Regions from separate parts of the Peribacillus sp. NPDC097225 genome, predicted to be linked through region 1. Evidence: riboswitches for the same ligand, from Rfam matches in the RefSeq annotation. Region 1 holds a riboswitch; the other holds the start of a gene.
The links. A riboswitch is a leader RNA that binds a small molecule or an ion and turns the genes downstream of it on or off. The one in region 1 is predicted to bind thiamine pyrophosphate.

Region 1 (16,077 bases):
CACAAGAGAAGAAGTTCAGGCATTAGAGCGCCGGATAGCTGCTTTAGAACAAAAAAACCAATCCATACAACCTTGATCTGGAGGAAAATGAATGTTTGGCAAGCGATTGAAACATGCACATCGGTATCAGGAAATCACGAATGCCTTTTTAAAAAACGGCATGGGTTATTTCATCTATCGATTGGGATTATCTGATGGAAAATCCACATCGAAAGTCGCACCCGAAGAAAACCTGAACCTGCGGTCGATCGGGGAACGGCTACATAAGATATTACAAAGTTTAGGCCCGACTTTCATCAAGCTTGGTCAGATTGCCAGTACCAGACGTGACATTGTACCGGAAGAAATTGTCCGCGAGCTAGAGAAGCTCCAAGATCAGGTCACACCTTTCCCTTTTGAAAAAGCACGCCAGATTATTGAAGCTGAATTGGGGGATTCCTTGGAAAGCCTTTTTCTTGAATTTCAAGAAACCCCTCTTGCGACCGCTTCAATCGGTCAGGTCCACGTTGCTCGGCTTCACTCACAGGAAGTGGTCGCCATCAAGGTCCAACGACCCGACATTTTGCCAAACGTGGAAACGGATTTGGAGATCCTCGATGATTTGACCAGGCTTATGGAAGCCCGGATACCTTGGGCAAGGCGATATCAAATCAGAAAAATGATTGATGAGTTCGCTAAGTCCCTGCGAGCTGAACTCGATTATAATTCAGAAGGGCGGAACGGAGAAAGGATAGCCAAGCAATTCATCGACAATCAAGGTATCAAGATACCGAAGATCCACTGGGATTATTCAACCAAAAAGGTCCTGACGATGGACTTCATCAAAGGCATCAAGATCAATCATTACAAACAGCTTGATGAAGAAGGATATGATCGCAGGATAATCGCGGATAGATTAGCCAATTCCATTCTTCAGCAGATTTTGATTGATGGTTTTTATCACGGTGACCCTCATCCAGGGAATATCGTCATCTTACCTGGGAATGTAGTGTCTCTGATGGATTTCGGTATGGTCGGCCGTCTTGAGGAAGAGATGAAGTATCAGTTTGCTTCCCTTGTCATAAATCTAAAGCGAGGAAGCACCACTGGATTGATCAATACCCTTTCCAATATGGGACTTCTCACGGACGAAACGGATATGTCTTCGTTACGATATGATATTGATGAATTGCGGAATAAATATTATGACATCCCCTTGAGCCAGATAAGCTTGGGTGGTGCAGTCAATGATCTGTTTTCCGTGGCCAATGAACACAAGGTCATGATTCCACCCGAGTTCACGATGCTTGGTAAGGCTTTGCTCACCATGGAAGCCATCGTCGAAGAATTGGACCCGAACTTCAGTATCATGAAAGCCGCAGAACCTTTTGGTGAAAGGCTATTGAAAGAGCGTTTCCATCCTAAGAACCTGGCAAAGAAAACATGGAATCAATTTATTGAATCCGCAGAAGCAATTTCCGAGCTTCCTAAGGATATAAGGGACGTTTCAGATATCATCAAAAAAGGAAAGTTACGGTTGGACATCAACATCCCCGAACTCCAGGTTTTCTTACATAAACTTGATCAAATCTCGAATCGGCTGTCCTTCAGTATAATCCTGTTGGCCTTTAGCATCATCATGGTCGGTCTAATCGTCGGCTCTGCCATTGCCGGCCAAGCAAACATCCTTTGGAATATACCAGCCATCGAAATCGGGTTTGTCGTCGCAACCCTCATGTTCTTATTGATGATCTATACCATCTTTAGATCGGGGAGGATGTAGTTTCATCATGAAAAAAGAGAAAATCCCTTCTTGGCATTTTCTCTTTTTTTCATGGACATTCACAAATTCGCCTGCCCAATCACTGGTTATGTGTGCGTCGGTCATAAGAAACGGCATAGGCGCTATGACGGAAATTCAAGATGGGATCTTCCGAACACTCAATCCCATCCGTCACATTCGTTGGATCGAACCGGATTGCCTCATTCTGCGAGTCCAATTTACCTGTGATGGATAACTTCCCAACCGTAATGATTTGACTATCTTCCGGCCACACGACGGTAGGATCATCAGTCGGGGCATTTTCCTTACCGATTTGTATGTTTAAATTAAAGCTGGCTGGTCCTCGTTTCAGCCTTTCCTCCATGTCTCCAGTCAAGAAATCTGGTGGAAGCTTGGCCAATTCATCCTTTTCCAGCATACTTAACCCGGCATCCGGCTCCCACTGATATTTGATGGCCTGGCGCTTCCCATTTTCATTCACGAAATAATAGGCGTGTATGGAAAAGTATCGTGCCATTGTATAACTGGCAGGGGAACGCATTTCTTTAATCATCTGTAGACCCGCTTTGCTTTCAGGGTATTTCATCGCAATCGTTGCGAGTTCTTTCAAATTCGGGAAACCATCTTTGGCCGATTTGACAAACTCAAGAATCTCAACAAACGCTTCTGGTTTTTTCGCGAAGAACAAAGGAATCGTCACGGCAATAAGATCTGTTTCCTCCCCATCAGGCAAATGGAACTTGACAGCCATCCCTTTTACGGGAGAATGGGCATCCGTATGATTGGGGTTCGGGGAACTATTGGAGAATCGGATGGTGGCCTTAACTGCCTGATTCTGAAGATGTGGTGCGTCAGTTAACAATGCGGCTTGACCATTTGGGGTAAACACGCCCTCATAGTAATTCCCCCTCGCATGAGCTCGACGATTACCCGGAAACGTACCCACGACTTTTTCAATGGCATCCACCGCCTGATTAGCTAATTCGGGTTTTGCCTTTTCATTTTCCACGTTCATCACCCTTCTTTCCGCTAAAGTTTCTTTTACCAGTACCCTCAATCTCGATTGTCTATTCCATATAAAACGCAGGATAGCACATCGTCCTTCTCTTTATTTCCATATGCAGATATTTTTAACGTGAAAACGACAAAAACGCCTGAAAGAATCCAAGCGCTGCCGTTTTTCCATTAGGGTTTTATAAAAGGGCTTCAATATCCTGTTCCATATCAAATGGGGCTTCTACCGATTCAAAACGCTTCACGACATTTCCTTCGCGGTCGATAAGGAACTTCGTGAAGTTCCACTTAATTGAATCATCTATCAAAAACTCTGGATGCTCCGCTTGCAATTTTGCATGCAGCATTCTTCCGCCTGGCTTGTCGACAAGACCGGTAAATGGCGCATTCATTGTTAAATAGTGAAATAATGGATGTGCCTGACTTCCCCTGACATCCACTTTACTGAATAGTGGGAAATTCACGCCGTAATTCAACTGACAAAATGTTTCCACTTCTTGGTTTTGGCCTGGTTCCTGTTCTCCAAACTGGTTACAAGGAAAACCAAGAATGTTCAATCCTTTATCTTTATATCGGTCATAAAGCTTTTGTAAATCCTCGTATTGCGGGGTAAACCCACATTTACTTGCCGTATTGACGACGATAAGGACCTCACCTTTATACTTCTCTAAAGAAACTTCCTGTCCATTGATTCGCTCTGCAGAAAATTCATAAATCCCCACTCTTCATTCCCCCTTATATTTCTATCTAGAATTATACGATAGGAATAGAAGGAACAAAAGAAATAAGCTTAAATACCTATGACTAATTGCTTACAAAAACCTTCATTCAACATATACGGCAGTTCCATAGGCAATGATTTCACAAGCGTTCTGCATGATAGCGGATGTTTCAAGGCGCATCGCAACGATGGCATTCGCTCCTTTTTCCTTCGCCTCATCCACCATTCTGCCAATGGCCTTTTGCCTAGCTTCCTTCATCATTTCCGTATACTCAGAAATTTCCCCACCGACAATGGTCCGCAAACCCGCCATAATATCTTTCCCGATATGCTTTGATTGGACCGAGTTCCCTTTAACGAGTCCCTTCAGTTCCTTTATTTCTTTACCCGGCACTTCATTAGTAGTCACGATAATCATTGAGCTCATCCTCTTCCCGTTTTCTTATTTTTTTTACGATTAAATAAAAAATTAGCGGAACCGGTGCTTGAATCAAACCAAGAATGCCCCATAACCAATGATTGAAACCATTCTTCTTTGCATCGGTGAATAAATATATGCTTTGGGCCAACAAGATAAGCCCACACATAATCAATACATACATCTGCATTCTATCCATGACTGCTTTCCACCTTCCTTTTTACATAAAACGTATATATGCCGATGAAAATCACGCTCAACACTTGTAATGTGAGAAATACTTCAGGTTGATGAAATAAAGATAGAAACAAGAAGCAGAGAATGAGAGCAGCCGTCACTAGAAACATAAGCACTTCTTTCCGCCATTCCCTTCTGGCTTTTTGACGCTTTCGTTTAATGGTTTGCTCAAAAAAAGATACTTGGGGGACATCGATGGAAATCGTATCGTCAAATTCCTCCAAGCTTTTCTTGATTTGACTAACCGTCTCTTGATCACTCTTGTCTGAGTGGTTTTGATAAACCGGATGGTTCTTTTTCATCGTTACTGACCAACTCCTTTCTAATCTTCTTTAATCCAATATGGACACGTGACTTCACGGTACCTTCTGGTATCTTGATGATTTTCGCAATCTCTTCGTAAGAAAATCCGTAATAATGCTTCAAGATGATTGGAATTCGCAGATCATCCTCTACATTCCCCAATGCTTCCATTACATCATCCCATGCTTGATTGTTGGCCTGCGTCTCCCATTTGAGCTTTCTGACCGATTGCTCTTGCCTTAACCAGGACTCTTCCCGCTTCTCCTTCCGCTTCTGATCCAAGTAAACCCGAGTCGCAATGGAAATCAGCCATGTGGAAAACTTGGAAGTCCCTTTGTACCTTGAAAGATTCTCGATGGCCTTAGAAAAGGTTTCCTGAGCTACATCTTCTGAAGTTTGTAAATCATAAGTCAATTTAAGCAAGTATTTTAGCAGAAAAGGATACGTGTTTTGAAATAGTGAGGCTAACGCCTGATCATCCCCCTTTTTCGCCGCTTTAATCAGCTCCAGTTCTTCCATCTATCATCACCTGCTCCCTGATCCTTAGCTTGTTACTTATATGACGGTTAAGGAAATGAATTCGTTCACTGACTTGTAAAAAAATTTTTCATTCAGAAAGTCTCTCTACTTCAGAAAGAATTACATGCGTCACCGTCGATGCAAAAGGAATGGCGAGATTAATGAATTCTTCCACTCTTTGAAGGCTTTCACAGCGAATTTTGAGCATGAAACAAGCCTTTCCCGCGATTCGATAGCAAAATTCCACATTTTCTTGACCCAAGATAAACTTTCTGAATCGGTCATATTCCCCATTTTTCACCGTCGCTTCAATCATGCATTCTATCGGAAAGCCCATTTTTTTATAATCAATCTCGGCTCCATAACCCTTGATGATACCAAAAGACTCCATTTGCCGGACACGTTCTGTAACGGCGGGTGCTGACATCTCCACTTTCTTTGCCAATTCTCTCATGGAAACCCTGCTATCATTCTTCAGTACGGCTAAAATGCTGCGGTCTTTATCGTCTAATTTCATATGAATACTATTCTCCTTATTTTCCATTCATCTAGTATTTTTTTGTTCCTATCACTTTTCATATGCGATTAATTTTTCATTTCTTCTAGATTATGATTATCTCAAAGGGGAGATATCGATGCCAAGAATTAAAAGTTCACAATTTGGAACAAGTCCATTTCAGCAATTGTTTCATAACGAAGGAATTGCGCATAATTGGAATGACCTCTCAGAAACCATTTCTGCTGATGGAGTGCTTACAAAGCAATTGAAGGAAAATGTCAGAAGAATTCTAGCCTATGGAAATGGCTGTGCGTACTGTCAGGCCAAAGGCATTCCAATGGAACCGGCCGATATAAAAGAAAGCTACGCAATCGCCTTTGCAGAGGTATTTTTAGTGCAACGCGAGAAAACAGAAGAACGTTTTTTTGTAGTATTAAAGGAAGTATTCAGCGACGAAGAAATATCAGAATTAATAGCCTTCATTTGTTTTTCCACTGCACAACAATACTTCGGGGCCATGATGGGACTAAAATAACGTTTGCATTCAGTTACAATTTCTAGGACTTGCAGTGGATTCGTACATGTGATGAATATAGTGTAAGAAGGTAAACACCGCTTCTCTATACAAATATTAAAGCAGAGTGAATTCACTCTGCTTTTATACTCATTCTCGTTATATCAATCAATCTTCTAAATGATCAAAAACCTGATTCAATACATCATCCTGTGACGTTTCGTTAGTCCATATCATTTCATTTTTGATACCTAGATAATCATTCGGCTTCCACCAAGCACGTAAAGACTCTTCTCCAAACTCCATCTTTTTTGAACGAGAGTTGTGACGTTTGACGGTTTCTTCAAAGGATAAATCAAAATAACAAATTAAAACCTTTTCGTTATAGAACCGTATTAAGTGATGTAGCATATCACCATAAAGATCTTTATGTAAGATTCCTTCCAAAATGACATATTCACATTTTCCTTTTCCGTATTCCGTAATTTGTCGGATCAAATCAATTGAAAGGTTGCCTTCTCTATCACGAACATTCAACATGTCCCGGCGAACTGTATCCTGAGAAACCAATAGGGTACCTATTCCTAACTGATTTTGAAGGCTCTTTGCTATCGTTGTTTTTCCACTGCCAGAGTTCCCTCGTATGATGATTAGCTTCGATTTCATGGTCTCCCCCCATAACCTTGCGCTCTTTATATAAACCCTGATTGTTAGCAAGACATTTTCTCAGATTGAGGCTGAACCTGTACCGTTTAGAAAATAGAAAAGGTAAATGGAACAAGAATTCCCTTGTTCCATTCCTTACTTGCTTAATTACTTCGCTTGATCCTTCATCATCACAGTAGCCTCTGGCGCCTTTTCATGGATGAACTTCGGTATAATGGCCATATATAGGAAGCCTACGAAGATCAGACACCCTCCCACTACCCAATATAACGTTTCTACTGCTATGTAGGTGGGGAATCCAACGGCTATCAAGAATAACGTGATTGATTGCGATAACATCACCAAGGGGTTGATCCATCCTTGGACCCTCCCCATCATTTCGGGAGCAACGAGGCTTGGCAGCCACCCGCCAAGGGACACATTAAGTATGGGAAGCGATAGAGCCACGATGGCTAATCCAATCATATATTGCAGGGTTGTTTCGACAAGGCCACTGGCCACCGTGCCCACTCCCGATATCAGCAAGCCTACGACCATCATATGATGAAGCTTCATTTTTTTGGCCAGTACCGAAGCTAAGATGCTTCCCAGCAATACTCCAGTCCCGAAAATGACACCAAAGATGACTGCATACTTTTCATAATCAACAGGTTCAAGTTTGTACTTCAAGATAAAAACCTGCATCACGGAAAATCCACCATTCACAATCCCAAATACTAGAAAACCGCTGATTAACGTGAACAATAGCTTATACTGCCATATATATTGCCAGCCAATTTTAAAATCTGCCCAAACGCCTGTTACACTCAGTTCCTTCAAATTGTAAACTCCATTCGGCTGTCTGACTTCTTTTGAAATCCGACAGGAACGGATCAAGAAACCACTGATTATAAATCCGATCACATCGAAGATAATGGCTCCCTCAATGCCGACTGACCAATAGATAAAAATGCCGATTCCGTTTCCGAAAAGCATGAACAGACTCGATACCATCTGATTTAAACCAGCCGCCATCGTATAATCCTCTTTAGGCAAAATGCCTTGAATCAACGCTGACTCCGCTGGCACAAAGAAATTCCTGACGGCACTTCTCAGAAAAATGACGGCAAACGATACCATGAGAAGATCTAGCTCTAACGAAAGCAAGAATAAAACAGACAACCCTGCGCAAATCCAATCACAATACAAAGCAATCTTTTGCCTGTCCAATCTATCAGCAAAAACCCCCACCAGTAAGAAAACAGCAAGGGTAGGCAAAGAATACATTAATTCCGTAACCGTCGCATAAATCGGCTGATTGGTGAAGCGGTCCAGTAAATAAAACATAAATGCAGTCATGCCGATGGTCCCGCCCATTTGTGATGTTACGTTCGCTAAAAATAATTTCGTATAATTTCGATTGTTAAAAAGTTTTATGATCTCTTTCTATCCCCCTTCATCCGACTTTCTGGTTAATTTTACCCAAAAATTCCAATTCAAGAAAGAGAAATCAATGAATTATTTTTCAAATGTGCCCTTCACCATCGCTTTGCCCTCACTGACCATAATCTGACCCATTGCGATGACGGTATCTATTTCAAAGGTCTCTTTTTTCAAAATCAGTATATCTGCGTCCCTTTCCGTTTCCACCCGTCCTTTATTAGTTAGCTTCAAAATATTCGCGGGATTTTCCGTGACCACACGGATGGAATCCTCTATCGAAACTCCATCATCGATAATCGCATCGACAACCGATTCATACAGCGACATGCAGGTCCCCATACTCAGTCCGGATATATTTCCGTTGCCATCAAATTCCGGAAGGCTAGCCTGTCCATCTGATGTAAGCGTGATGTTGCGGATATCAACACCTTCGTCGAGGGCTCTCCTTATTGCCGTGCTTGCTTTTACTTCCCCTTCATCCAGGAATTTTTGAATGGTACTTGTCGTGAAATCGATGTACCCGCCTTTTTTGGCAAATTGTATCCCGGCCTCAAACAAATGCGGGTTCCGGTTCATATGTGTAGGGTAGAACTGTGTAATCGGTATTTCCGTCGTCCTGACGACTTCCTCGATTACCTGTACATGATCCAGGCTATCCCCGACATGTATATTAACGATACCGGCTTTCCCGGACAAAAGTCCTCCATTCCTGGCCTGCGACGCAAGTTTTGCAAGCTCTGCCACGGTTGGCTGTGAAGAACGGTGATCGGCAATGGCAATTTCACCAACTCCAATGATTTTATCCACTAAGATTAAATCATCTTCAATCTTGTCCATTAGGGTCTTCACCGGGACTTGGTACGAACCTGTTTGAACGAAGCAACTAATCCCTTCTTCTTCTAGGGCCCTCGCTTTAGCGAGCAAGTCCGGCATCGTCCTTGTCGTTCCATCCGTGCCAATGACCCCGACTAATGTCGTGATACCGGCTAGCGTCGCGTCGGTCAACTGAATTTCGGGCGTTCTTGTTTTGAATCCCCCTTCACCGCCGCCACCGATGATATGAACATGTGCATCGATAAAACCTGGTACAATGATTCGACCGTTCGCGTCAATCACTTGCATTTCAACGAAATTGGCAGGGACGTCGATTTTATCCTCGATGAAGCCAATTTGTTTTCCGACCAACAAAACGTCTTTCTTACCTATGTATTCCGGCGTATAAACCTCACCATTCTTTATCAGTGTCAGCATAGGGCCAAACTCCCTCCAAGTTTAAATATTCTAATAGGTTTCAAAACGATATACGCGGGTAAATATACACCATAACCCAATTACATGAATTCAAAAGAACTTAACTTAGTTTTTCTATCTTATAAGTATTACGGCACAAACATTTAATTATATAAAAATTAAAGGAGTAAACAACCATGAACAAAGTAATTTCTGCTGATATTAAAACAAATACACGATTATCCATGCGTCAAATCATGAACTTATACCAAGTGACAAAAGAATTCAAAGGAAACATCTACTTTATCTGCAATCATAAAATGGTCGATGCCACAAAACTTTCAACATTTGTATCATTCGTTCTCATTCTACAAGAGTGTGTGGATATGAAAGTGATCCTAGAAGGACAAAATGTACATGCAATGCTGGAAAAGGTTCAGGCCATTTGTAAAGAAAATGATGAAAAAATAGGATTTCACTCCAACCAAACCGTTGGGATTTAATATACGAAAAAAAATTACATATAAATGAGGTGTATAGATATGAGAACCATTTTAATGATTATCGGGGCTATCGTCGTAATCGGTTTAGTTGTAAATTTCATCTTTTAATGAGGGAAAAAAAGCTGTCAATAATGACAGCTTTTTTTCATTTACTGGGAATATGGATATATCCCCAATCATCACCAAGGAAAATCCCATGTTTTCCACTTACCAAGCCCCTCCTTGATTTCATTCCCCTTATCAATCCAATATTGCTTCCTTTCCTCTTCTTCTTCCTTTTCCTGCTGTTCTGCTATCAATGGTCCGATGTCTTCTGCATGAAATGATTCAGCCGTTTCGTTCTGTAAGGCCTGAGCCATGATTTTTTGAAAGATGAGTGTACTTCCCTGGCTGCTGTTAGTGGTTAAATAATGTTCTTTATCCGTTTTATCGTAGCCAGCCCATACAGCTCCTACTAAAGAAGGGGTGTATCCCACGAACCATTGATCCTTCACACCTGATATGCCTTCGATCGGGACCTGTGTGGATCCTGTCTTTCCTGCGATTTCATAGCCAGAGACCGCGGCATTTTTAGCCGTTCCATAGTTAACTGTCCCAAGAAGCATCGCATTCATCTTATCGACGACATCCTTCGAAGCCACCTTTGTCTTCTTTTCCTTCCAGGTTGCTATTTCTTTCCCATCCGTGTCTTCTATTTTTATAATGGCATGCGCTTCGTTTCGCTTTCCTTCATTTGCAAACGCCGCATAAGCTCCTGCCATTTGGAGTGGGGACACCCCTTTATCCATCCCGCCTAAGGCTATCGATAGATTTCGGTCATTTTTTTTGTCATAAGGAATCCCAAACCGTTTGAGCGCATCCAGCCCCTTGTCGATTCCAATTTCATTCAGGAGCCAAACGGTTGGCACATTCAAGGAATTCATCACGGCTTCATACATTGGGACCTCCCCTTTATAAGTGCCGCTCAAATTCGATGGTTCATAATTCCCGAACTCCATCTTCTCGTCTTTTAAAGAGTCGGTCATTTCATATCCTTCTTCAATTGCCGGTGTATAAACAGCGAGCGGTTTAATCGACGAACCAGGAGATCTTTTCAGTTGCGTCGCCCGATTATATCCCATGAATTGATGCTCGCCCCTCCCCCCAACAAGTGCCTTAATGCCGCCTGTTTTAGGATGAAGAAGGACCGTCCCACTTTGCACCAATATGTCATTGCTTGTCCCAGAAGGGAAATTGGCATCCTGACTATAGACTGATTCGGCAGCCTGCTGCATCGGTTGATCTAATGTGGTATATATTTTATAGCCCCTAGTGAGTAATTGCTGGAGCTCCAATCCATACATGGTGGAGGCTTCAGATAGGACATGGTCTATATAATAAGGATACTTCCCTTTTAAAGGATCTGTATCTTCACCTAACTGTAGTGATACTTCATCCTTTTTGGCAGAAGCCGCTTCCTCTTCGGTCAAATATCCGTGTTCGGTCATTCTAGACAGTACCAAATCCCGTCGTTTAACCGCCCCTTCTGGATTTTTGTACGGATCAAGCTTGGAAGGCAAGTTAATGACCCCAGCAAGCAAAGCCCCTTCGGCGACGGTTAACTCAGAAACATCTTTTGAAAAATATATGTTCGCTGCCTTTTTGAGTCCCCATGCTCCATGTCCAAAATAAACTTGATTCACATACATTTCCAAAATTTCATCCTTTGTATACGTACGTTCCAATTCTTGAGCGATGAAAAACTCTTCTATCTTTCTTTTCAAGGTCCGATCTGATTCAAGCATGGTGATTTTTACAAGTTGTTGGGTAAGTGTGCTCCCGCCTTCAACAACGCTTTTCGCCTTGACATTTTTCACCATCGCACGCATGATCGCTTGATAATCTATGCCATGATGTTCATAAAAACGGTGATCCTCAATGGATACGACCGCTTGAATGAGATGTTCCGGGATCTCCTCTATCGCGACGCCTTCCGATTTATTAGCCGTGACGGTACTGGCTAAGTTCCCATCCTCGTCATAAATCTTGGTCGGTTGCTGAAGTTGATCCTGGAGATTGCTTATATCCACAGTTTGTTTAAAATATATGAACAAACCGGCTCCCACTACGACAATGATTGATATAATTATAAGACCTATTTTCAATAACGCTCTCATTTGTACCCCCATTTTCCCAGATGCGACATGCTCCATTAAAAATATTTTGCCCTTTTTATGAAAGAAAACTCTTGCAATGGCTAAAAGGGAAAACAAATTCCACAACATTTTTCCCCTTATCCTTTTCCATACAAAGTGCCTACAATATTTCTCCCTTTCATGCCTAGTCTTTTCTTTTTCCATACCCTTTACCCACATTTATAAATCAATATACACCTGAAAAAGGCATGAAACCAATAAAAACGGGTATATAACCTATAATGACAAATTATGGGGAGAGATGATCTTAGATGAAACAATTAAAACGTATCGTCGCCGCTTATGATGGAAATGAAGAGAGCAACCGCGCAGTGGAATATGGAGCTTCATTAAAAAAGGCCTTTCCGGAAGCTGAATTGACCATTGTTCAAGTTCTGAATCCAAAAGGTGAAAGCCGCATCATCGAGAGTGCATCCGCTCCTGGGTTCGTACCGGCAGCAGGATTTTATGTCGACCCTTCACAAACGCATCCCGTAACAGAAGTAGAACAACAAAGTCAAATGCACATGAACGATACTCCCACCGTTCATGAAAACAATGTGAGGATGGCTGAAAGCAATATGATGAGATTGCTCAGTGAATGTCAGGTTAATGGAAATATCGAGATTTTAGAGGGAAATGCCACCGATAGCATATGTGACTATGCAAAGCGGACGAACGCCGATTTAATCATCGTCGGCAACAGTGCAAAAAGCGGCCTGGAAAAGTTTTTCCTCGGAAGCACCAGCAGTTCCATAGCCAAGCAGGCACCATGCTCGGTATTTATTGCAAAATAATGGAGAAAAGGGCCGGCTCATAATTGAGCCGGCCCTTTTTATAAGTCTGTCCTTAGATGGCTTTCTTTAACAAGACATTCGAAGCAGCCGAATAAAGCACCATTACCACGATTGCTGATAAAATAAAACTAAACAGCATATATGTCCCATTGTAAATCAAGGAATAGAGGACGACTGGTTGCCCGTTTGGCGCATATTCCCCAAAGAAAACGATACCTGCTGTAAAATGGCAAAGAAACCTCAGGAAGCTCCCCACAAACATGCCACAAACCGCATATATATCCCCTCTTAACCGTTTTCCCCCTTTACGGTTATTCACAAATTTATTCATGAACAACCCGGATAATCCCACGGCGGTAAAAGCAAGAAAATATTCGATAAATCCTTGAAGCGGCGTTGCCAGAAATGCCAAACCAGTGGCAATCTGCAAAAGCCCCAATAGTAAACCGGTGGCCATTCCTCCCTTGATTCCCCAACGATAGGCCATTAAGAATATCGGTACCATGGCAATGGAAATCGATCCCCCCTGTGGCCATATCCTTGCAAAAACAAAACCGGAGACTATATCCAGCAGTAATGCCAATGCAGAAAAAATCGCGACCTCTGTCATGAATAATGTTTTATGTTTCATCATCTCTCACCCTTCTCCACGTGCAAAAGTGCCCATGAGTCCCGTGTCGCTTTTTTGGCATGCAAAAAAGCAACACCAGGGCGGTAATGGATGCCCAGTATTGCTATCCAAAACCACATCCCTACGCTAGTACTAACTAACAGGTTCATAGGGTCTGAACTCAACCGTTCACTCTCAGCCATCTTGGCTCCCCTTGTGGAAGTATTTAATTTTTGTTCCTCGGTTAGAATATACTACTAGTTTCTCTAATTGACAAGTAAATAACACGATTATATCCACGAGCGTTTTTCCCTATTACTGGTTATATTTTTTCATCCAGCCAACTTCTTTACATGGCCTCAATACACATGCCATACGCCAAGTTAGATGGATAAAGACGACAATTTTTCTATAGACTCACTAGGGTTCAATTTGATATCTTTATAAAGGTTATTTTGCACGAGGGGGAAAAGACATGGATAAACATTCAATTTCTGCTGAAAAGGGCGCCTATATCAGTATAGCCGCATACATATTCTTGTCGGCCCTCAAATTAACGTTTGGTTACTTTGGAGACTCGAAAGGACTTTGGGCAGATGGTTTAAACAACACGACCGATATCATTGCCTCTGTCGCTGTATTAATAGGCTTAAAAATATCAAAGCGACCACCTGATAATAATCATTCATACGGTCATCTGAGAGCTGAAACCGTAGCGTCTCTGGTTGCCGCCTTCATTATGATCACCGTCGGATTACAGGTCATATACAGCGCCATCGAATCATTCTTTTCGCAGGATGCGACAGTTGTACCGAATATGTTCACAGCTTATGTCGCTTTATTCTCCGCCATCTTCATGTACGGGGTTTATCGTTACAACTTGGCTTTAAGCAAAAAAATAAACAGCGCCTCCATCCGTGCTGTCGCACAGGACAACCGTTCTGATGCTCTTGTCAGTATCGGTGCTTTCGTAGGTATTATCGGTACCACAATCGGCATAGACTGGTTGGATGCGGTTGCGGCTTTAGTGGTAGGTCTGATGATCTGTAAAACGGCTTGGGATATTTTCCACGACGCTTCACTTTCCTTGACCGACGGTTTCGATGAACAGCATCTCCAACAAATAGGTCAAACCATCCTGTTGACGGATGGGGTGAAAGACATGAGTGAAATTAAAGCTCGGATGCATGGGAATGAAATTCTGGTTGAAACAACCGTGCATGTCAATCCGCTCTTGACCGTCATCCAAAGTCATGACATTACAGTGAAGGTTGAAGAAAACTTATTAAAGGAACATGACATCAAACATGTCATTGTCCATATCGAACCCTATACATTTCAAAAAAAAGGTACCCGTCAATAATGAACGGTGCCTTTTTTATATGTGTAAACCCCCTATTAATACAATGTTTACCTAATATAAACAAAGCCTTTCCCCTTTTACCGATCATTTACCGCATGAATGAGTATTTAAAGAACGCTTTCAATCTGTTATTATTAAAACCATATATTACATTTTGGAATTATATTCTAATTCATTCATAATTAAGTAAGATAAATTCATTTTCCTACACATGGAGGGCAAAATGGTATTGAATCGAGAAATGACTCTTCACTTCCTATCTTCTCATAAAACTACTATCCTTACCGAATGGAAAGAGCGATTAAAGCATTTGTCAGATGGCTATATAGAATATTTTGAAGAAGAAATAGAAAAAATTCTAAATTCACTGATGAAACAACTGAAAAATACAGATACTAACATAGATGATATGCTGAAGGATTTAGGGGAAAAGATTTCAGCCGGCCGGGTTAAACAGCATTTGAATATGGATATGTTCTTTTCCATAACCTCTACCGGAAGATCGATCATCATTGATCAATTTCTCTCTTACGAAGCCATCAAAGGAGAACTATCTGCGGTTATCCACCAAATAAATGCGTACTTCGATAAACTCATTTATTTCGCTTTATCCAGTTATACCGATTTAAAGACGAAGCAGGTTGCGGAGCAATATCAGCTGATCAATCCAAATCATAAAGACCGTTTGACCCTTTTAGGCCAGATGACATCAAGTTTTGTCCATGAGTTCCGGAATCCCCTTACGTCCATCATGGGTTTCATTCAATTATTACAAGCCGAACAGCCAGAGATTAAGTATCTGGACATCATTTCAAAGGAATTGGATCAGCTTAATTATCGGATTACACAATTTCTTAACCTTTCAAAGAGGGAAACGGATACTACACAAATTGAAATATTTCCAATCGCCCCCCTGGTAGATGAAGTGATTGAATTCCTATACCCTAGCATCTTGGAAGTAAATGCTTCCGTCTCCTGTAATATTGAGGGCGAAGCCCAGTTGGCCGGCTCCAAGGAGGAATTCAGGCAAGTGTTACTCAATATCATATTGAATGCCCTGGATGTAGTTACGGAAACGCCAAATCCATCCATAGACATTTCCGGTTCGGTAGCATCAGGTTTCCTAACCTTGAATATTTCTAATAACGGTCCAAAGATACCTTCCGAGGTGCTTCCTAGCATCTTTGAACCCTTCATCACAACGAAAAAAAGGGGCACAGGGTTGGGACTATTCGTTTGCAAGGAAATCATCCTCAAGCATCAAGGGACCTTGACTTGTCATTCAACGGACTTCTTAACTACATTCTCCATACGCGTAAAAACAA
Region 2 (16,077 bases), 250 kb from region 1:
ATTGCCTTATTAGCAGGATTGGCCATTTTCCCAGCTGTATTTTCACTAGGATTAGAGCCAGCTGAAGGGCCGGGTTTACTGTTCGTTGTATTGCCTGCGGTGTTTGACCAAATCGTATTTGGAGAAGTTTTCTTATTGGGCTTCTTGGCGTTATTCTTATTTGCCACATTAACTTCGGCCTTTTCCATGTTGGAAATCATCGTGGCAGCCATCGTTAAGGGAAAAGAGGAGAAGAGAACCAAGTATGCCTATATCATTGGAATCTTAATCTTTGCAGTAGGCATTCCCTCTGCCTTATCCTATAGTACTTTTTCCGATATCTTAATCTTCTCGAAAAACTTGTTTGATTCAGCCGATTATTTAGTCAGCAACATATTAATGCCACTAGGCGTGCTATTAATCTCGATCTTCGTATCATATAAAATCAAGAAAAGCACGTTGAGAGAGGAACTATTACAGCATTCTCGCTTAGGCGCCCAAGCATTCAATATATGGTTCTTTATCATGAGGTTCATCATTCCTCTGGTTATTATCATCGTGTTCCTTGATGTTACTGGGATACTTGATAGGGTAGTGGGGCTCTTCTAATGGGATTGAGGTTATAGAAAGCCACCTATTGGACAGTAAATGGATTTGCGTAAATGATTAAGGTAGTATTTTACGTATAAAATAATAGCCACGTGCATCTTAGCACGTGGCTATTAAGCTTGATGTTTAAAATTTATTTATAGGCAATAAATTTTTGTTATTATAGCTAAACGCAAAATAAAAGTACTATTAAGCCGATTAGATAGCCGATTAGACTTTTAAAACTCTAAAAATTATCCTTGCCTTTCTAGCGATTAAATTACATGCTCTAGGTACTTATGTTGTATATCCAAAATTCTTAATACAAGATTCTATTCAAATTTAACATATAGTCACTTTTTCTAAGATGAGAGATACATATATTTTTTTACAGATTAGTATAATATTGTTTTATATAAGCATATTATATTAAAAATGCGGGTAGGAATATAGAAACCTTTTATAAATGGGGGGGTAGGAATATGGAAACCTTTATACAACAAATTAAAGCGCTATCAACTAGGATAGAACGAATAAAGGATAACATTCAAACTGTGGAAGCAACTAAAACCTCGTTAATTATGCCGTTAATACAAGCATTAGGATATGATATTTTTAACCCCGAGGAATTAGTACCAGAATTCATAGCTGATGTTGGAATAAAAAAAGGTGAAAAAATTGATTATGCCATAATGGAAAACGGACACCCTGTTATTTTAATTGAAGCAAAATGTGTGCATGAAAAACTACATAAACATGATTCGCAATTATTTAGGTATTTTGGAACTACCAAAGCTAAGTTTGCAATCTTGACCAATGGTATTGAATATAAGTTCTTCACCGATTTAGAAGAACCTAATAAAATGGATGACAAACCATTCTTTATATTTAATTTACATGAAATAAGAGAAAATCACCTTCTGGAGTTAGCCAAATTTAGAAAAAACTTTTTCAATGTAGAAAATGTATTAACTACTGCCTCCGAATTAAAATATACAAATGAAATTAAGAATTTTTTAACTCAACAATGGGAGGAACCAAATGAAGAGTTTATCAAATTCGTATTAAATGATGTTTATCAAGGTGTAAAGACAAAAAAAGTAATCGATAATTTTCGGGAAATAGTAAAAAAATCCCTTAATCAATTCGTCAATGATAAAGTAAATGATAAGCTTCAAAAAGCTTTAAGTTCAACTGATGGAAATGAGTTGAATACGACGGAAAAAATAAATGACGATATAGCACCAACAAACGAAGAAGAGCTAATTGATGAACTGGAAAAAGTAGTAGATGGACCTGTGATTGTGACAACCGAAGAAGAAATAGAGGGATATGTTTTAATAAAACTTATGCTTAAGGAAAACCTAGATGCAAATAGAGTTTACTATAGAGACAACAAAAGTTATTTTAATGTTTTACTGGATGATAATATTCGTAAATGGATTTGTAGATTAGGCTTTAATACTAGTAATAAGTATATCCAATTAAATGATGAATTAAAAACTACACATAAATTAGATAGTGTAAACGATATTTTATTAAATAAAGATGAGATATTAAGGGCCATTGATTTAACTAATAGGTAAAAATAGTTGTTCATTGGATAACTTTATAATTAGATAAATATAGCCACGTGACTATAAACACGCGGCTAATGAATTTAATAATTTGTTCTAAAAAATGTAAAACCCAAAGGTTTAAACCTTTAAAATCCTCTATATCACCACTTTACTTAAAACGCCCAATCCCCATTACGGAAGACAGGTTCTGAAGTGCCGTCAGGAAGGATGCCGTCGATGTTCATTTTATCCGAACCAATCATGAAATCAACATGGGTTAGACTTTCGTTCAGACCATGTTCCGCCAGTTCCTCGGGGCTCATGTTTTTCCCGCCTTCAAGACAGAATGCATAAGAGCTTCCGATTGCTAAGTGGTTGGATGCATTTTCATCAAATAATGTATTGAAGAATAATACGTTTGATTGGGAAATGGGTGAATTGAATGGGACTAGTGCCACTTCTCCTAGATAGTGCGAGCCTTCATCTGTTTCGACCAATTGTTTCAGTATTTCTTCGCCTTGTTCAGCCTTCACTTCCGTGATCCGGCCGTCCTTGAACGTCACGGAGAAATGATCGATGATATTGCCGCCGTAACTAAGCGGTTTTGTGCTTGCAACCGTTCCATTTACGCCTGTTTTCAATGGGACCGTGAACACTTCTTCCGTTGGCATGTTAGCCATGAATTCATGTCCTTGCTCATTGATGCTGCCAGCTCCACACCAAAGATGTTTCTCAGGCAATTCGATGGTTAAATCCGTACCTGGTGCCGTGTAGTGCAATTTCTGGTAGTGCTTTTCATTTAAATAATCGACTTTTTCATGAAGCGTGTCGTCGTGTTTCTTCCAGGCCTCGACAGGTTCTTTTACATCAACCCGGACTGCTTTAAAGATCGCTTCCCAAAGTGCATCGATGCGTTTCTCTTCAGCTACTTGAGGGAAGACTTTATCAGCCCAAGCTTGTGAAGGGACTGCGACAATGGACCAACTCACTTTATCCGATTGCATATACTGACGCCATTTTTTCAGTGCGGTACCCGATGCCTTTTGGAAGTTGGCGATCCGTTCAGGTTGAACATTCTTCAAAAGGTCAGGACTTGAGGAGATGACCGATAGAAAAGCTGCGCCATTTTCAGCAAGCTCGATCGTTTCTTTTGCCCGCCATTCTGGATACTCGTTAAATACTTCAGCGGGGGCCATTTCATATTTTGTACGCCCGACAATATCATCATTCCAGTTAACAATGACATTACGTGCACCGTTTTCATAAGCCTTTTTAACGATGAGGCGAACAAGTTCAGCGCCTTCTAAGGTTGTGTTTACAACGAGGTTTTGTCCCTTCTGGATATTGACGCCGACTTTAACGGCCAGTTCTGCGTATTTTTCTAAATTGGTTTGAAATTCATTCATCTTTTAAAACTTCCTTTCTCTTATCTACAGTTTAATTGTATCGATAATTTCTGAAAAAAGAAACTTTTTACACATATGTATCATAAAACGTGGGGGTTCAAATAAATCCGATAAAAAAATAGAGGAGGATGGAAAAGCTGAGTGCAGGGACTCAGCTTCTGTGAACACTCTCATTATTTTTTCAGTACATCATGGTCTACATAACGTTCCCCGTTGATTTCACTTAATAGGTTAATAGCCACTCTGGCTCCGTCCCCGGCTGTAACGATAGTATGAACGCTCACGCCTGCACCAGCGCCAGCGGCCCAAATTCCCTCTACGGATGTTTTCCCTAGTGAATCCACGTCATACACTTTTTTAGTGCGCGGCTCTATGCCGTCTTTTGTTGTGACTCCCGCTTCTTCGGCTAGATTAGTGATCATTCCCGTCGCGAGGATGATGTAAGTAGCATCAATAGGGCCGTTTTCCGTTTCGATTGTAAATCCTTGTTCCGTTTTTTCGATGCCTGTAACTTTCGTTTCGATATGTTCAGCACCGAATTTCTTTGCCTGTTGAATTCCGATATGGACTAAGTCAGGTCCAGAGATTTCATCCACACCATAATGGTTTTCCATCCAGGCTTTTTTTGTGATACTTGCATTGCTGTCGAGAATGACTGTCTTTTTTCCTGCCTTGGCCGTGAAGATGGCGGCACTTCCGCCAGCGGGTCCGGCACCGATAATGGCAATTTCATACATAGGAATATTCCTCCTTTTTCTCTAGTTTGATTCTATCAAACGTACATAGGAAAAGGCTATTGAAATGATTTGAGAATAATCACAATAGTAAAATATATTAAAAGGGTGCAAAAAGCATGGAAGAGAGGGTCCCGGAAGACCCTCTCTTTTAAAAATTATTTGTCTAGGTTAATCCAGACGCTTTTAACTTCTGTATAATTTTCAAGTGCATAGGAACCCATTTCCCGTCCGATTCCGGATTGCTTATAACCACCGAATGGGGAGGCTGCATCAAATGCATTATAGCAGTTTACCCAGACAGTACCGGCACGTAACTTTCCTGCTACATAATGGGCGTTAGCTAGATCGCTTGTCCATAAACCGGCAGCCAACCCATATTCACTTGCATTTGCCCGGTTGATTACATCGTCTATATTCTCATACGGCATGGCAGCAATGACTGGACCAAATATTTCTTCTGTGGCAATGGTCATTTCCTCTTCTACACCGGCAAAGATCGTTGGTGAAACAAAGTAGCCTTCATCGCTAGGATTGTTTCCTCCTACCAATATTTCTGCACCCTCTTTTTTTCCTTTTTCAATGTAACCAAGAACTCGATTCTGCTGTTCCTGGGAAACGAGTGGTCCAATTTGTGTATTCGGATCCAATCCGGCTCCTTGTTTGATCTTTTTAGCGTGACTAGTCATATCAGCCACGACATTATCATAGTGTTTCTTTTGTATATAAACCCGGGAGCCGGCACAGCATACCTGACCCTGGTTAAACATGACACCATTTAAAGCTCCAGGAATGGCTTTGGAGAAGTCGGCATCTGGAAGAATGATGTTAGGCGATTTCCCTCCGAGTTCCAGTGTCACGCGCTTCAATGAATAAGAAGCAGAACGCATGATCATTTTCCCTACTTCAGTAGAACCGGTGAAGGCAATCTTATCGACTTCAGGATGGTCGACAAGGGCTTGACCAGCCGTTTCACCGAATCCAGGGACGATATTGACGACACCGTCAGGGAAACCGGCTTCCGCGATTAGCTCTGCTAAATAAAGGGCGGATAATGGCGTTTGTTCGGCAGGTTTCAAAATGACCGTGCAGCCAGTCGCAAGAGCGGCTCCAAGTTTCCACATCGCCATAAGAAGCGGGAAGTTCCAAGGGATGATTTGACCAACGACGCCTACAGCCTCATGTTTTGTATAGTTGAAGTAATTTCCATTTACCGGAATGGTTTGACCGACGATTTTAGTTGACCAGCCAGCAAAATATCTCATATGCTCAATGGCTAGAGGGATATCCGCATTTGTTGTTTCACTGATGGGCTTTCCATTGTCCAGTGTTTCTAATTGCGCTAATTCTGTTTTATTTTCTTCCATTAAATCTGCTAGTTTATACATCAACCTGCTACGGTTAGCGGCGCTCATCTTGGACCAAGGGCCTTCATCGAATGCTTTTCTTGCGGCCTTAACGGCTAAATTGATATCTTCTTTATCCGCTTCATATACATCTGCGAGTTTCTTGCCTGTTGCGGGGTTGGGAGTGGTAAAGGTCTTCTTCGAGGCACTTTCTACGAATTTTCCATTGATATAGAGCTTTTTAGGACCTTTTAAAAACTTGTCCAGCTTTCCACTTACTTCTAACGTTAGATTGGTCATTGTTTCCCTCCTGAATATAATGATTATATTGGGCAAAACATGATGACTTAATTGATAACGCTTTCATATGCCAATATTTATCATAAAATAAATAGATGAAATATTCAATCATTACTATTCGACATTTTATTCTTAAATGGAAAAAGGCTTGAAATCAACGTTTTTTCTATTTGAGTAAAGAAAAGTGTCAAGACAGTTGTAAATACTATAGCGAAAAGGAAAATTAATAGGTAATATTAAATAGGAGAATATATTGGTAAGCGATCAGATTTTAGGAGGTTTATATGGAAAACAATGCGAAAGTGATATCGCAGCGTAAACTGCTGGGTGTCGCTGGTTTTGGATGGATGTTTGATGCACTTGATGTCGGGATGCTTTCTTTTATCATCGTTGCATTGAAACAGGATTGGAATTTAACGAGCCAACAGGTCGGTTGGATCGGAAGTATCAATTCTATCGGGATGGCAGTAGGGGCGATTCTCTTTGGAGCAATGGCAGACCGGGTTGGCAGAAAGAATGTCTTTATCATAACCTTATTATTATTTTCGATTGCGAGCGGTCTGTCTGCAGCCGTCAGTACGCTTAGTTTATTCCTGATTTTGCGTTTCTTGATAGGGATGGGGCTCGGGGGAGAGCTACCCGTTGCTTCAACACTCGTTTCTGAAAGCGTCGAGGCAAGTAAAAGGGGACGTGTTGTGGTACTCCTTGAAAGTTTCTGGGCGGTCGGCTGGTTGTTGGCGGCGCTCATCTCTTATTTCATCATTCCTGTATACGGATGGCGTGTGGCTTTGTTATTAAGTGCGGTTCCGGCATTATATGCTCTATATCTACGTTTGAAATTACCCGATTCTCCTAAATATACGGAGCTTGCAAAGAAACAGAGACCGTCTGTGCTGAACAACATGAAAATGGTCTGGCAAAAAGGGCACGCACGTCAGACACTTGTTTTATGGATTCTTTGGTTTTGTGTGGTCTTTTCCTATTACGGCATGTTTTTATGGTTACCAAGTGTCATGGTCATGAAGGGCTTCAGCATGATTCAGAGTTTTGAATATGTATTGATCATGACGTTAGCCCAATTGCCTGGTTATTTCTCTGCTGCGTGGTTGATAGAGAAGATGGGGCGTAAGTTCGTATTGATTACATATTTAATAGGAACGGCAGGTAGTGCATTTTTCTTTGGCTCCGCTGAAGGCTTATCACTCTTGATCGTATCCGGCATGTTCCTATCGTTTTTCAACTTAGGTGCATGGGGGGCGCTTTATGCGTATACACCTGAACAGTATCCAACCGTCATTCGTGGAACCGGGACGGGGTTAGCAGCTGGAGTCGGACGCGTCGGGGGCATTTTGGGGCCATTGCTTGTCGGGTATCTAGTTGCTGGAGATACACCGATATCGACCATCTTCACGATTTTTACAATCGCAATTTTAATTGGTGCTGTTGCTGTGGCATTTGGAAAAGAAACGAAGAATACCATTCTTTCATAAAGGAAGGAGGATGACTCGAAATGAGCATCCTCCTTCTATTAATTAGTGAATCTTTTTATAGTGTATGAAAGGAGTGTAGCCACGTCCATTGGATTTTTTGCCTGTGTAATGGCAGAGACGACCGCAGCACCGGCAATTCCACTTTTAGAAAGCCTGTTGATATTATCCGCTGTAATCCCACCGATCGCAACGGCAGGAATCGAGGTACTGTGACAAATTCTCTCCAGTTCCCCTTTTTTCAAAGCAGTTGCGTCTTGTTTCGTTTTTGTCGGGAATACAGAGCCAACACCAATATAGTCAGCGCCATTGTTTTCAGCTTCAAGGGCCTCCTCCAAGGTAGAGACGGATACTCCAATGATCATATTGTCAGGAACAAGGGTCTTGATGATGGGAAGAGGAAGGTCATCCTGCCCAACATGAATTCCATCCGCTCCTACAGCAAGCGCAATATCCACGCGGTCATTAATGATTAACGGAATCGAAAGTTCATCAAGGACCCCTTTTAATAGAGAAGCTTTTTGATAAAAAGTAAGGGAAGATGCCTGCTTTTCTCTAAGTTGGACGGCCGTAACTCCGCCTGAAACCGCTTCGGTGATGATAGTGGTCATGTCCTCGACGGCTAATGATTCTTCCGTGACTAAATAAAGGCTCAAATCAAATGGCACTTTCTTCATGCATTTTCACCTCGTATTTCCATATGGAATCATTCATTCCTGAGATGGCATCGATAATCCGTGTCCGGTATGTCCCTGTGCCATCATTTTTTTCAAGGGTTCTGGCAGCAAGCTCACCAGAGATGCTCATGGTTGAAATTCCTGCGATAGCAGCTGAATAGTAATCCTCCGTAATTCCGCAGAAGACCCCAATCAAGGCCGTCGACATACAGCCGGTGCCGGTCACCTTTGTTAAAAGAGGGTTTCCATTATCGATGATGGACGTACGTGAAGAGTCACTAACGGCATCCTTGGCTCCACTCACGACGACAACACTCTTCAGTTTTCTAGCAGCACGTAGGGATAGTTCTGCATTACTCATGGAAAGCGGTCCTGAATCGACCCCTCGCGTTACGATATCGCCTCCCATTAGCCGATGGACTTCACTTGCATTGCCGCGAATAATCTGGACAGTCATTGAATCGAGCAGTTCCATCGCTTTCTCTGTTCGGTAAGGGGTGGAGCCGACGCCCACAGGATCTAAAATTACGGGTATATGGCAATCGTTCGCTGTTTTCCCGGCAATCGCCATCGCCTCAAAGGAAACATCATCCAGTGTACCTAAGTTAATCACCAGTGCTTGTGTCAGTTTGACCATGTCCGCCACTTCTTTTGGATTGGAAGTCATAACGGGAGAACCACCAATTGCCAGGGTAGCATTGGCACAATCATTTGCAGTAACAAAGTTGGTGATTTGGTGGACGAGTGGTTGTTTCTTTCTCACTCTGCCAAATAAGTCTGCAACGGATGTATTCATGTGAAATCACTCCGTTCCTTTTTATAAAATTGATGGAAATGGTGAACGGGTCCGTGTCCCTTACCGAGTTCTAAGCTATTTCGTATCGCTTCTGAAATATAGATTTTCGATTGTTCAATGGACGTCGCTAAAGGAAGTCCATTAGCAAGATTAGATGCAATGGCAGAGGAAAGGGTACAGCCTGTTCCATGCGTATTTTTTGTATGAATGCGTTCACCCTTGATCCAAGAGAATTCCTTGCCATCATAAAAGAGGTCATTAGGATTTCCTGCTGCATGTCCCCCTTTTAGTAAAACAGCCTTCGGGCCCAGTTCGAGAATAGCGGTACATGCCTTATAAAAGTCCTGCTTCGTCCGGATTGGGAACCCGGTAAGGACCTCTGCTTCAGGTATATTGGGCGTGACAAGTGTAGCAAGTGGAAGTAAATCGATTTTTAACGACGAAACGGCCCTCTCATCTAACAGATGGTGTCCACTTTTGGAAATCATGACAGGATCAAGGACGACGATAGCCGGTTTAAATAATTTTAGCGAATGGGTGACGGTTTCGACCGTCTCCTTTGATCCAAGCATCCCTATTTTTACTGCGTCGACACGAATGTCTTCAAAAACTGCCGCAATTTGGTCGGTGATCACAGCGAGATCGATGGGCTGTACAGATCGAACTTCCAAGGTATTCTGCGCCGTAACGGCTGTGATAACAGACATGCCATAAACCCGATGGGCCGAAAATGTTTTTAAATCAGCTTGGATGCCGGCTCCGCCCCCAGAGTCAGATCCGGCGATTGTTAGTGCCGTTTTCATAAAAAAACCCCTTCATATAATGATTTTTCAAAAGCACTTTTAATGAAATAAAGCCTAAGAGTGCGCCCGTTAAAGAACTAAGAAGAAAAGCTGGCAGAAAACCAAAAAGTGCCGCTTTTTTTCCCAATAATAAAAGCGCGATCGGATAACAGGCGATGGATCCGAGAATGCCTGTCCCCACTATTTCTCCCAAGCAGGCGTGTCCCATCCTTTTTGTTTTTTGGTAGAGGAAGGCCGCCAGCAGGGCACCAATCATGCTGCCCGGAAATGCAAAAATGGAACCTGTACCTGTCATGTTCCTGATAAGGGATACTAAAAAGGCCTGGGTCACAGCAAAAAGCGGCCCCAACATAACGGCTGTCATGACGTTGGTTACATGTTGAATAGGAAACACCTTCGCAAAACCAACAGGGATGTAAACGAATGAGCTAGTCAGGGTAGTGATGGCCGTGAACAAGCTAGTCAACGTCATTTTCCGTAACAAGTTACCAGTATCTAGCATTCAAAGAGGCCAATCCTGTTCGTTGTGAACCATGTCCCAAAATAAATATTCATATCGGGAGGTCATTAAAAAGTGTTTCTCTAATCTTTTCAATTCCCCCTCAGGCATATCTTCCGTCAGTTCGTCTAACAGCTTGGCCAACCATTTGTGCGCATCTGCGAATTCGGGGGATGCATACGATTGAATCCAAGCGATATAACGATTTGTTTCTAGTGCTGTACCATTTTGTTCTTTTAATATCGAGCCAATTTCATAGTAATCCCAGGCACAAGGAAGTAAGCAGGCAATAAGGTCGGCTAAAGTTCCATGATGGGCAGCATTGAGCATATAACCTGTATAGGCAAGGGTAATCGGAGTGGGTTCGGTATTTTCCAATTCCTCAGAACTAATTCCGAACTCCTTGCAGTAGCTCCTATGCAAATCCATTTCTACCTGTAGAGTCTCATTTAAAATACTCGCAAATTTGGTCATGATCTCAAGGTTAGTGGCCTTGATGGTCCCTAAGGCAAAAAGCTTGGCATAATCCATAAGATAGATATAGTCCTGCTTTAAGTAATAGGCGAATTTCTTTTCTGATAGTGTCCCGTCTCCAATTGCTTGAACGAAAGGATGAGTATGATTCTTTTTCCAAATTTCTTTTGAACGTTCGTGAAGTCTAGCACTGAAAGTTTTCATTTGGGTTTTCGTCATGATTTTTCCCCCTTATAATTCATTCACATACAAAGGAGGGGAGTGTCCAAAAATGAAGAACAGCCGCTTTCATATAGAAAGCGGCTGTTCTAGGAATGTACGAATCCCTTTTTCAACCTGCTTTCCTCCGCTGGTATGACCAGATCAGGTACAAAGGGTTTGATTCTCAGCCTATTAATGGCTCCCCTAGCAGTTTATTATTCAATTAAACGAAAACCCCGTTCCTGAAAACGGAACGGGGCAGATGGATGAAGTCAAATATACGACGACGATATCATCCACTTTCCTCCGCCGGCATCACCCGGATCAGGTTCAAAGGGTCCGGAACATCATTCCATCTCAGTCTTATAGAAGACTCCCCTAGTGGTATTTCGTATGTGATTATTGTCATCATATCAGATAAAAAGGAAAATGCAACCTTTGAATTCAATAGAATTTTATGAGTATTTTGTGGCGTGAAAGGGGTAGTAGGATAAAATCCCCATTGGCAAATGGAGCATACCTAACCCACGGTCAATTGGAGCGAAATATAGTTATTAGCAAAATAGGGATATGGGCTTACCTTGTGCTAAAAGAGCACACGGAAAAATAATATAAAAATTAAAAATTATTTGAATGTAATTGACTTATCCTTGCAAGTGGGATAAAATCATGTCAAAATCATTTATATTCTGTATTCTTATCCAGAGAGGTGGAGGGACTTGGCCCTATGAAACCTCGGCAACAGACCCATCGGGGAACTGTGCTTCTTCCAACAAGCAATCGCTTGGAAGATAAGAAGAGACGAACGGACCTCTGTCGACCTCTTCTTGGATTAGAAGGGGTTTTTATTTTTGTCAAATAGGGTTTAAGAATCCCGTACAACAGGTATATATATTTTGGCTTTAGCAAAGCCTATAAGATTAGGGGCATTATATGTGGAAAATATGAATAAAAGGAAAGGGGCCATTCATATGGCAGAGTTTTTCGAGAAAAAAGAACAGAGGAGAGCATTGTTGATAGAAGAACTATTATCAAATGGTGTATACAAAACCTCTGATGAAAAGCATCTCTATGATGCTCCATTAAAAGCTCTTGAAGATGAATATAAGATTGTTATAGATAAATCAGGTAATGAGTCACCTCCAGAGTGCATGACTTAGTTAACCTATAGTGAACAATCAAAGAGAAAAAGCATTTGCTGTGTAAAGGCAAATGCTTTTTCCCTTTGAACTGACATAAAAAGTACAAAATAGAAAAATATAATGGGTATTTTGTCACATTTCACTAGTGAAATAACATATTTAAAACATGTAAAATGATTGATTTCGCCTAGTGCTTTGGTTATGATAAAAATGTAAAATAATTGAAAAATAGGAAGTGATTATATTGAAGCCTCCTCATATAACAACAGTTGAAAAAATTGAAGAAAAACGAAAAGAAATGATTATGTTAGCAAAAAATTATGGTTTGACAAGCAGGATGACCATTCAAGCAAGTCAAGAGTTGGATTCTTTATTGAATGCGGTCACACATATAAAATTCCTGGGAGTTTGTCGCGAATAATCAGTACATCCCACTAGACCATTCAAATCCAGGCAATCGCCTTTTGCAATGGAAGTCATGTAGTTACACGTTTACCAAGAATGACCAAATCGCGTTCCACTCCATCGAGTTCTGCTATTTTCGGTAAATGCGCCCATTTTTCAAAACCAAATTTTGAAAAAAGCTTAATACTTGGTGCATTGTGTGCGAAAATAAATCCAAGAAGTGTCTTAATCCCTATCTTCGGACTCACCTCTATAGCCTTTTGGATTGAAAGTTGTCCAATTCCTTTCCCACGGAACTCCTCATCTATATAGATGCTAATTTCAGCGGTAAAATCATATGCGGGCCTACCATAAAAAGATTGAAAACTCATCCACCCAGCTGTTTTTCCATCATGTATGATCATATATAATGGCCGTTTGAGAATATGATGTTCCTCAAACCATTTGAGCCGTGATTCTACTGTAACTGGTTCTGTATCCGCAGTGACCATCCTCGAAGGTACTGTAGAATTGTAAATTTCAATAATTTTAGGCAAATCCTCAAATATTGCTTCCCTGAATTCTATAAACTCCTTCATCATTAAGCTCCAATCCATTTATTATGGCATTCCAATCACCTGAGTACAGGTGCATCATGCAATTTAAGTTTTTTATTAGATTATTCGAATGTTAGGCTTGTCCTCTTTTTGGGTATTTAAAAATAAAATACTTCCTAGTGAATACAAAAGGAGAAGCAAAACAAATGAAGAAAATCGTTGGCTTATTTTTTATTGTACTTGTTATTTGTTTAGTTGCCTATGCGTTTCAGGCAGTAGATGCGAAAAACGATCAAAGAGTCATGGCATTTGGAGATTCTTTGACTTATGGAAAGGGAGATAAAGAAGGGGAAGGATATATTGATGACTTGAAACATAAAACGAATGATTCCGATTCAGAAAAAGTCCAATTCTGGAATTATGGTATTAAAGGTCAGGAAACGGACGGTGTCATTAAACAGCTCGAAGATCTTGAGATTAACACAAAATTGGATAAGGCTGACACATTTATCGTCTATATCGGAATCAATGATTTAATTAACAGTAATGGTGGAAACTTAAAAAAAATCAATGATCAAAAGATAAATGATGAAAAGAAAGAGTATGTACAACATTTAGATAAAATTCTTTCTGAGCTTCTAAAGAAAAATAATAAAGCTGATATCTTGGTGATAGGGTTATATAACCCGAATAAAGACGACTTGAAATTAGAAAACCATATTAGTGATTATAATCATTCGATTCAAAAGATGGTGGACAAGGATAGTAGACTAAAGTATATCCCTACAAACGATTTATTCGAAAACAAAGATAAAAAAGCATACTTCAGTGATGAAATTCATCCAAATGAAGAAGGCTATCAGCTTATAACCAATCGAATCTTAGATAAATATGATTTTAAATAAGAACGATAAAAGGGCATGGAAACTTGATTTCCATGCCCTTTTAGGTTTATTTATCGGGGGCGGATTTCTGGTTGGTTATGTTTCTGATGGTGCCTCCGCCTGTGGAAACTGTAAGTCATGGAGCTGCCGATAGCGACCATTATTTAGTAGCAGTTGTTCGTGCGTTCCATTTTCTTGAATTACCCCTTTTTCAAGAACGACAATTTGATCTGCCTTTTGAACGGTTGATAACCGATGGGCAATGACGATTGAAGTCCGGTTCTCTAATAGGTTGGATAACGCTTCCTGAATCAGATGTTCGGATTCCGTATCGAGCGATGCCGTCGCCTCATCGAGAATGATGATTTGGGGATTCTTCAAAAGGGCCCTGGCGATGGCAATCCGTTGCTTTTGGCCACCAGAAAGTTTGACCCCACGTTCTCCGATTTGTGAGTCATATCCTTTTGGGAACGTCTTGATGAAATCATGAGCATATGCCGCCTTAGCCACTTCGATAATTTCCTCGTCCGTTGCGTCGAGTTTACCATAGGTTATATTATCGCGGATGGTCCCGGTAAACAAAATGATGTCTTGCGAAACAACCCCCATTTGGCTCCGTAAAGATTTGAGGGTGAGATCACGAATATCATGGCCATCCATTTTTATTGTCCCTTGTTGGGGGTCATAGAAACGAATTAAAAGGCTGGTAATCGTTGATTTCCCTGCCCCGGATGAGCCGACAAGAGCGGTTACCTGTCCTGCTTTTATCATCAGGTTAAGATTTCGGAGTACTGGTACCCCCTCGACATAAGCGAAATCAATTCCTTGAAATTCGATTTGTTTCGTGATTTTGGGAACATTAATTGCTGTCTTTTTGTCCTGGATTCCAGGTTGTGTCTCCATTATTTCGGTGATCCGTTCAAAAGCTGCAGCTGATTGTTGCACGATACTGATTACACGGCTGAAATTACGGATTGGACTTTGCAGAAGCCTGAGATAAGCCAGGAATGCCACGATTAATCCAATCGTAAATTCTCCCTGCATCACTTGCCAGGCACCAAATACAATCACGGCGATCAGACCTAAATTATTCATTAAATCTATGAGCGGGCCAAACATGGACCTCAGTCGAACTGATTTGATGTTTGCTACCGTATTCTCATGGTTTCGGTCCGCGAATCGTTTTGATTCAAATTCTTCATTTGTGAAGGATTGGATGAGCCGCATGCCGGAAAGGGAATCCTGCAGCTGATTGCTAACATCGCCGGCCGAACTTTGCACGCTCCTGAAAGAGAGGCGGATGCGCTTACCAAATATACGTGTCAGGTAGAACATGAACGGAAAGGTAATGAGAAGGACCACGGTCAGTTTCCAATTGATGAACAGCATATAGATGGCAATGGCAAAGAAGGTAACCGTGTCTGTAATTACTTGTAGCATGCTTGATGAGATGAGTTGTTGAAGCAGGTTCACATCATTCGTGAGCCGGGACATTAAGTCACCCGTTCTATTTTTATCAAAAAATTTCATATCCAATTTTTGAATATGGTCATACATTTCATTTCGTAAATTCATGATCGCTTTTTGCCCCACTTTAGATACGATATAGCCGTTCACATAATTAAGCAAAGCTAGCAATATGGCCGCAAAGAGGATACCTATGCCTACCCAAATCAATGAGTCATATTCTTTCCCAGGTATGACATCATCAATCGTATATTGCGTAAGTTGTGGAATGGAAAACTCAAGCATGGAAATGAAAATCATTATGCATATGATCATACTTGAAAATTTCCATCTGGATGGGATACGATTGAATATTTGTTTCAACATTGACCGAATGCTTCCTTTTGATGGTGCAGCTGTCAGGGTGTTACGGCCCTTGTGGCTGAAAGGGATATGTCCCCCGCTCATATTTAATCACTCCTATGGTAAATTGAAAGTTGTCTTTAAAAGCAAAAAAACCTTTATGATTATCATAGAGGTTTTAAAAAAATAGACAACTTTTGAGCGGTTTTTCTTTAATAAAGAAGCTTATATTTTACAACTTATCCCTTCGGTGGAATAATTTTAAAAAAGTGAATAAGGAGCTGGTAGAGTGGAAGAAAACACAAAAATCAGGGAAGAACTTCTCCAGGCAGTGAACGGGTTATCGGATGAACAGGTAAATGCACATCCCGAAGATGGACGTTGGAGCATCATTCAGGTATTGGAGCATCTATTTCTAATGGAGAGGGCGGTAACAAAAGGAATTGCCGATA

Region 2: it holds a riboswitch for thiamine pyrophosphate, as region 1 does, so the genes downstream of both, tenA (thiaminase II) here and thiT (energy-coupled thiamine transporter ThiT) in region 1, are expected to answer to the same signal.

The regions. Positions count from the first base shown of each region.
Region 1 covers NZ_JBIWDJ010000003.1:185,364-201,440, reverse strand. Annotated here, with positions in the region: gene ACIQXH_RS11085 (phasin family protein) at 1-76, shown strand, start outside; gene ACIQXH_RS11080 (ABC1 kinase family protein) at 92-1,762, shown strand; gene ACIQXH_RS11075 (catalase family peroxidase) at 1,842-2,771, opposite strand; gene ACIQXH_RS11070 (glutathione peroxidase) at 2,956-3,498, opposite strand; gene ACIQXH_RS11065 (YbjQ family protein) at 3,601-3,915, opposite strand; gene ACIQXH_RS11060 (sigma-Y antisigma factor component) at 3,896-4,114, opposite strand; gene ACIQXH_RS11055 (YxlC family protein) at 4,107-4,454, opposite strand; gene sigY (RNA polymerase sigma factor SigY) at 4,408-4,974, opposite strand; gene ACIQXH_RS11045 (Lrp/AsnC family transcriptional regulator) at 5,063-5,491, opposite strand; gene ACIQXH_RS11040 (carboxymuconolactone decarboxylase family protein) at 5,610-6,008, shown strand; gene ACIQXH_RS11035 (kinase) at 6,156-6,653, opposite strand; gene ACIQXH_RS11030 (MFS transporter) at 6,801-8,072, opposite strand; gene iadA (beta-aspartyl-peptidase) at 8,151-9,326, opposite strand; gene ACIQXH_RS11020 (hypothetical protein) at 9,503-9,808, shown strand; gene ACIQXH_RS11015 (transglycosylase domain-containing protein) at 9,988-11,964, opposite strand; gene ACIQXH_RS11010 (universal stress protein) at 12,255-12,779, shown strand; gene thiT (energy-coupled thiamine transporter ThiT) at 12,832-13,413, opposite strand; TPP riboswitch at 13,512-13,614, opposite strand; gene ACIQXH_RS11000 (cation diffusion facilitator family transporter) at 13,865-14,752, shown strand; gene ACIQXH_RS10995 (histidine kinase N-terminal domain-containing protein) at 14,976-16,077, shown strand, end outside.
Region 2 covers NZ_JBIWDJ010000003.1:440,182-456,258, forward strand. Annotated here, with positions in the region: gene ACIQXH_RS12300 (sodium-dependent transporter) at 1-588, shown strand, start outside; gene ACIQXH_RS12305 (type I restriction endonuclease) at 1,050-2,153, shown strand; gene ACIQXH_RS12310 (aminopeptidase) at 2,300-3,532, opposite strand; gene ACIQXH_RS12315 (FAD-dependent oxidoreductase) at 3,706-4,269, opposite strand; gene ACIQXH_RS12320 (aldehyde dehydrogenase family protein) at 4,425-5,912, opposite strand; gene ACIQXH_RS12325 (MFS transporter) at 6,197-7,402, shown strand; gene thiE (thiamine phosphate synthase) at 7,441-8,076, opposite strand; gene thiM (hydroxyethylthiazole kinase) at 8,057-8,872, opposite strand; gene thiD (bifunctional hydroxymethylpyrimidine kinase/phosphomethylpyrimidine kinase) at 8,869-9,675, opposite strand; gene thiW (energy coupling factor transporter S component ThiW) at 9,644-10,177, opposite strand; gene tenA (thiaminase II) at 10,178-10,867, opposite strand; TPP riboswitch at 10,973-11,065, opposite strand; TPP riboswitch at 11,134-11,239, opposite strand; SAM riboswitch class I at 11,544-11,647, shown strand; gene ACIQXH_RS12355 (Fur-regulated basic protein FbpA) at 11,746-12,009, shown strand; gene ACIQXH_RS12360 (aspartyl-phosphate phosphatase Spo0E family protein) at 12,236-12,412, shown strand; gene ACIQXH_RS12365 (GNAT family N-acetyltransferase) at 12,468-12,974, opposite strand; gene ACIQXH_RS12370 (DUF459 domain-containing protein) at 13,139-13,837, shown strand; gene ACIQXH_RS12375 (ABC transporter ATP-binding protein) at 13,913-15,730, opposite strand; gene ACIQXH_RS12380 (DinB family protein) at 15,915-16,077, shown strand, end outside.